DNA from 2 places in the Thalassotalea castellviae genome. Region 1 is predicted to be linked to the other one. Evidence: riboswitches for the same ligand, from Rfam matches in the RefSeq annotation. Region 1 holds a riboswitch; the other holds the start of a gene.
What was found. Region 1 has a riboswitch for lysine ahead of dapA (4-hydroxy-tetrahydrodipicolinate synthase). Riboswitches for the same ligand answer to the same signal wherever they lie in the genome.
Positions count from the first base shown of each region.

Region 2: linked by a shared signal. The riboswitch ahead of lysC (lysine-sensitive aspartokinase 3) and the one ahead of dapA (4-hydroxy-tetrahydrodipicolinate synthase) in region 1 are both predicted to bind lysine.

Region 1 covers NZ_JAVRIF010000003.1:27,611-31,037, forward strand. The annotation lists gene RM573_RS06470 (DsbA family protein) at 1-1,274, shown strand, start outside; lysine riboswitch at 1,404-1,625, shown strand; gene dapA (4-hydroxy-tetrahydrodipicolinate synthase) at 1,702-2,646, shown strand; gene RM573_RS06480 (2,3,4,5-tetrahydropyridine-2,6-dicarboxylate N-succinyltransferase) at 2,678-3,427, shown strand.
Region 2 covers NZ_JAVRIF010000013.1:29,247-32,673, reverse strand. The annotation lists gene queC (7-cyano-7-deazaguanine synthase QueC) at 1-167, shown strand, start outside; gene lysC (lysine-sensitive aspartokinase 3) at 253-1,623, opposite strand; lysine riboswitch at 1,725-1,921, opposite strand; gene RM573_RS16900 (ElyC/SanA/YdcF family protein) at 2,316-2,933, shown strand; gene RM573_RS16895 (Nif3-like dinuclear metal center hexameric protein) at 2,994-3,427, opposite strand, start outside.

The sequences.
Region 1 (3,427 bases):
CAGCATGGCTGAGAAGTAAAACCAGAGCGCATATATTAACGCTTAAGTATTTGCATTGGCCGAATATATTTGCTGATAAGCCGAGTGTTGAAGTTTATTTAGCACTTAACGACCCCCACAGTTTTATGCTGGTGCAAGTTTTACATGATTTGGAACAGCGGTTTAACATTAAATTAAAACTATTCCTTATATATGAAGCGGTACCGAGTATCTCAATTGATCCTAAGCTAAGGCGAGCATGGGCGCTACAAGATGCTAATTATATTGCTCAACAATATGGGCTTAAAGCCATTGCAGGTTATCCTTCTGCTAAAGCTTTAGTCACTGGTCAACAACTTTGGCAGTTGCAAGAAAAAAATGTCACGCAAGCCATGAAAATATTTGAACAAACTTGGTTTGACGAATTTGATTTTTACTATAATCCTTCCACTCCTTTGATTAATTTTCAAATCAAAAATCAGCAAAGACTGAATAATAAAGGTCATTATTTACCGGCAACGCTATTTTTTGCAGGAGACTGGTATTTAGGGATCGACCGATTACTTCATTTAGAAAGAAAACTGATTGCTCTGGGCTTGATTCATACAGATAAAATTAATAAATATACTGCTAATTTGTTAACCGATAATCAAGCTAGTCAGGATGAAAGCGATAATACCGGTAGTGAGCGTTTATCTAATGAAAACACTTGTGAGGTTTTTGTTTCTTTACGCAGTCCTTATTCATATATCGGCTTTGAAAAAGTTAAAAAATTGGCGCAGAAATATAATACGAGACTGATAATTAAGCCGGTTTTACCTATGTTAATGCGAGGATTGGAAATGCCCATTAACAAGTCACGCTATATCTATTTTGATGCTCATCGAGAAGCTAACTTAGCGAATATCCCTTTTAAAACCTTCAATGATCCACTTGGACAAGGCATCGTTAATTGTTATGAAATTTTCAGTTATGCCGAATTTACCGGGAAAGCTGTCGCATTTATAAGCGCGGCTTTTGAAGCTATCTATGTAAATAACTATGATCTTTCACAAGATCAAGTAATGAAGTTAATCTGTCAATCAATAAACCTTGATTATCACAAAGCCAAAGAATACGCACAGCAACATGATTGGCAACAATGGTCAGACGTTAACCAAACCGAATTAGAAACATTGGGCTTTTGGGGCGTTCCGTGTTTTAAATATCAAGAAATAATTAGTTGGGGGCAAGATCGTCTTGTTCCTATTGAAATTGCCATGCAAAACCGAAACGCTGAGAAAACTAACGATTAATTTTAATACGAGAGAAGGTTTTTGATGGCTAGACGGCTATTGCTTCGCTTTAGAATAAATGTTCTAATAGTGGCGTCCCTTATTTAAGTTAACTTGTCGTGTAAACATCGAAGGACAAGTTATCCCAAAAGGGCCAGAAGAGGAGCGTTAACTAGGTAGTTATCATGAAGAGATCAAACTCTAGTGATTGATAGTAATGGAGATTAACGCCGAGATAATTACATATTTTGATGATGTATTTGTCGGTTGTTTAGGTTGAATCCTAACAATTGTCACCTATTTATTATGTGTTTTAGACCTTAAGTTTTCTAAAATATTTAATGTTAATACTGGTGGAGAGCTTCTGGCCTTTGTAAGCCTCTCTTCATCACAAGGTGAGGCTATGCAAACGCCTTAAAGTTCTCCGAACAAGTTGAGTTCGAGAGAAATGAATCAAACGAATAGCGCTACTAAAAACCAATCCCAACAAATTCAAACGGTTGCACAAACACGTCTGTGGACAGCATTAGTGACACCAATGTTGCTCAATGGAGACGTTGATTTTGTTACGTTAGAAAAACTCGCCATAGAGCAAGCTAATGCAGGAAATGGTATTGCTTTACTCGGCAGTACAGGGGAAGGCTTAGCCTTAACTCCTACAGAGCAATTATCGGTGGTTAAATGTGTATGTGCTTTATCATTAACTGTTCCCCTAATGGTGTCAGTAGGCGGTTATAATCTACCTAATCAATTAGCGTGGATATCCCAGTGTAATGATCTCGAAATCTCTGCTTACTTATTAACTTGCCCTATTTACACAAAACCAGGAGAAGTAGGTTTAACTCATTGGTTTAGTGAGCTTTTAGAGCAATCTGAACACCCGTGCATGATTTATAACATTCCATCACGGAGTGGCATTAATATTCCGCTAGCTGTGATGAAAAATATTCAAAGCCATAAAAACTGTTGGGCCATGAAAGAAGCAAGCGGTGATATGGATACCTTTAAATCATATGCTCAACAATGTCCTGAACTTGACATATATAGCGGTGAAGATGCCATGGTTGCACACTTGCTTGAAGCTGGTGTAAAAGGTCTGGTTTCAGTAGCTGCAAATGTATGGCCACAAGCTACGCATCGTTATGTAAATATGGCATTAGCGGGTCAGCATCAAACATTATTTCCCATTTGGGATAAAGCAGTGGAGGCTTTATTTCAAGTCGCTAGTCCTATTCCGGTTAAAGTATTAATGCATCTCACGAATAGGTTGAATTACCCAACTTTACGTGCCCCTCTCACCGCGTTAGAAATCACCGATAATCCGTTTGCGTTAAAGTCTTTAATGGCAATAGATATCGAAATAAATCAATGGCTTGAGCAAAGCCAATCGTAAATTTAAAACAAATCATTGGAGTTAAGTAGTAATGAATTGGCAAGACACATTAGCTGAGTTAGAGGCAGGTACGATACGTGCCGCGAATCAAGATGAACAAGGTAATTGGCAAGCGAATATTGCTGCCAAAGAAGCGATTTTAGCGGCATTTAAAGCTGGAGAAAATACCGAATTTTCAGGAATATACCAAGGCTTTGTTGATAAAAATAATTTACCAGCCCGTGAATTTACCGTTGAAAACGAGGTGCGATTAGTACCCGGTGGTTCATCTGTTCGTCGTGGGGCTTATGTAGCTCCAGGAGTCATAATTATGCCACCCGCTTATATTAACGTAGGTGCGTTTGTTGACTCTGGCACTATGGTAGATAGTCATGCATTAATTGGTTCATGTGCCCAAATCGGTAAGAATGTTCATGTATCAGCTGCCGTGCAAATCGGTGGTGTTTTAGAGCCTGTAGGCGCTAGCCCCGTGATAATTGAAGATGATGCTTTTTTAAGTGCAGGGGTTGTTATTGTTGAAGGTATTGTTGTTAAGAAAGGCGCGGTTTTAGCGCCGGGAGTTTCTTTATCAGCGTCAGTACCTGTTTATGATTGTGTCAATCAAGTGATGTTAGAAAAAGGCGCTGATATACCTGAACGAGCGATTGTTGTGCCAGGCACACGTCCTGTGAAAGGTGAGTGGGCTCAGTCTCAAGGGTTGAATATGGCATGTGCGTTAATCGTAAAATATCGCGATGAAAAGAGTAACGCATCACTAGAATTAGAATCTTTATTGCGTTAA
Region 2 (3,427 bases), on a different contig from region 1:
AATCTGATATTTTAACGGATGGATTAAAAATGGCATTAGATTATAGCCAAACATGGACATGCTACAATGGCCGTGAAAAAGCTTGTGGTAAATGCGGTGCTTGCCAAGAAAGGCTAGAAGCTTTTCACGATAACAACGTTGAAGATCCACTAGCGTATGAAAGTTAAATTGCCATAAAAAATATAAAAGGTGTTGTAATATCAACACCTTTTATCAGAAACTAACTAAATTAGCCTAACCCGCTTAAACGAATTACGCAAACAAAGTGTTATGCAGTTTTTCCACAGTTTCATTCGCTTGCGCTTCATTCACCAAGAAACATAAATTATGTTCACTGGCACCTTGGCAAATCATTCGAACATTAATACCCGATAACGCATCAAAAATACTCGTACCAACCCCGTTTGTTTTATGAATACTATTACCGACAACAGCAACTAACGACAAGCCATTTTCAACAGACACTTCACAAAGTTGTTCTAATTCGTCAACAACAGTAGAATTTAATAACGCTTGTGTTGAGCCCGTTGGGTTATCAAATGTCATCGCCACACTAATTTCTGAGGTTGTGATCAAGTCGACACTTAATTCATGCTTAGCAAGTACCGCAAAAACTTTGGCAAGAAAACCACTAGCATGGAGCATTGCAGGACTTTTTACCGTCACCAAAGTTTGTTCTTTACGCAATGATATAGAACGATAAGTGGGTTTTGATTCCACTGTTTTCTGAATACGAGTTCCACCTTTTTCTGGCTCTTTACTGGAGCCAACAAACACAGGGATATTTTTACGCATGGCCGGAATTAAAGTGGCAGGATGTAAAATTTTCGCCCCAAAAGTAGCCATTTCAGCAGCTTCACCAAAACTAATTTCTTTGATCGCACGTGCTTGATCGGTAATTCGCGGGTCTGTTGTAAAGATTCCAACCACATCAGTCCAAATCGCTAAACTTGAAGCATTGAGAGCTTCAGCAATTAACGCAGCACTATAATCTGAGCCACCACGACCTAGCGTGGTTGTATAACCAGCTTCGTTTTGTCCGATAAAACCTTGCGTGACGATCACCTGATCCGTTAATTTTTTCTTTAGAATTTTTTCAGCACAGTCTGCCAATTGTTCAATATCAACAACCGCTTGACCATATAAACTATTAGTTTTCATAATTTGGCGAACATCAAACGCATGTCCATTAACACCAATAGATTGTAAAACTTGCGCAAAAATTACTGAACTCATTTGCTCACCAAAAGATAAAATGGCGTCTGCAATGCGTGCACTATGGTTAAGCGATTGAGCTTGAGCGTACGCGGTTAGTTCATCAATAAGCGTTAATATTTTCGTTTCTAACGCTTTACTATCTTTTAGTTCTTGAAGAATTTTAAATTGAATTTCTTTTATATTATCAATTAATTGCTTTTGCTCATCTACTGAAACATTGGCTTGACTCAATCGTACAAGATAGTTAGTGACGCCTGAGCTAGCTGAAACAACCACAACACGGTTTGTCGGATCATTTTTTATAATATGCGCACAACGAAGCATGGCTTGATGATCAGCAACACTAGTGCCACCAAACTTTGATACGGTGATCAGATTATCATCATTGTTAGAAATGACTGACATGATAAGGTCTCCCTATTTTGCTAAATCAATTTAGCTAAATTTACATCAAGGAAGAGCATGACTGAATGAAGAGATGTATTAAAAGTACAAAGCTTAACTTTTCAGCCAGAAGCTCTCCACCCTATTCTACTTGGCAATATTGCCAAACAGAGGTGACAATCCTAAGGATTCAACCTTAGTGACCGAGCAACAGACCCCACGTTTCTGTATACCCTCGGCAATAGTCTCCCTCAATAACAGTCATAGGAATGTGGTTTCCTCGTGTTATCTACCTAGCTATTGCTCCTCTTCTGGAGTGTTAAATCAAATTTAAATACCTTTAATTGAGTGAATACTTTTCAAAGCTATTCAATATTTGAGTATTTAGTCTAATTTAACAGCGGTGCAATTAAACCCCATCTGATACGATTAATCAATAACTTAATTGCCTAATTTATATTCGTAAGATAAAAAAATCGATAAAAAATATCTTGAAAATTAATTGACCTACTGAATTTATACAAAAAGCTTGATACCATTATTTTTTGCAATTTATTTACTGAATAAAAATGGATTTGTTTTTACTGAAAAAGATCATAAGTTTTTTGATCATGCCCTTAAGCCTAATATCATTATTATTAATACTAGCTTTGATTTTGTTTTATAAAAAACCGTCACTGAGTTTTAAATGTTTATTAAGCGCCAGCTGCTTATTGATATTATTATCTACGGGCTATGTTTCTGATCGGGTGATGCACCCTATAGAAAACAATTTTAAAAGTTATCAATACAGTGATAAACCTGTCGATTACATTGTTATTTTGGGCTGTGGTAACACCACTAATCCTGAGCTCCCCGCTACCTCGCAATTATTTCCTTGTTCATTGCAACGTTTAGTCGAAGCATTACGAATTTTAAAATTGCACCCTGAAGCTCAATTAATAACCTCAGGCGCTGCTTTTGACAATAATAAATCAAATGCAGTAAATGTTAAGCAAGCGGCCATGTTACTTGGGGTACCAGAGAGAAAAATTATTGTTGAAAGCTTTCCAAAAGATACTGAGGAAGAAGCTGAATTAATCGCGCCAAGGGTGAAAGGAAAACATGTTGTCTTAGTGACAAATGCTGATCATATGCTGCGAGCCTTGAATTATTTTAAACAACAAGGCGTTGCAGTAACACCTGCGCCCGCCAGTCAATGGGTTAAAAATATCGATAGTGAAAAAAATTGGTCTTACTATTTACCGAAAAGCCATAATTTAACCCAGTCAACAAATGCATGGTATGAAAGTGTCGGACTATTTGTGCAATGGTTAAAATCTGATGATTAAATTTTTTATTTCATAGAAAACAAGCATGAAGTTTAATCATCAACTTAGTTAACGTCACATTTATACAGGATTATCAATATCAATAAACTGCACGTCTAGCGATAATTCTTTTTGTAAGTAATCTCCTAAAGCCTTTGCACCATATCGTTCAGTGGCATGATGGCCTGCAGCAAAGAAATGGATATCCATTTCGCGCGCTACATGCGTGGTTTGTTCAGAGACTTCTCCGGATAAAAAGGCATCTATTCCTTGCTCAGCGGCAAGTTCGATATAGTTTTGGCCACCACCACTGCACCAAGCAATAGTTTTTATGGGTTTATTCGATGGCGGAGCAATATGCAAACACTCTCTGCCTAATTGCATATTAATACGCTCGGTTAAATTTAAGGCTGAAATCGCTTGTGAAAATTCCCCCTGCACTGCAACACTTAGTGGATTGCCAAGTTCAAGAGGGCCAGTGGTGTTTATTGCTAATAATTTTGCAAGTTGTGCGT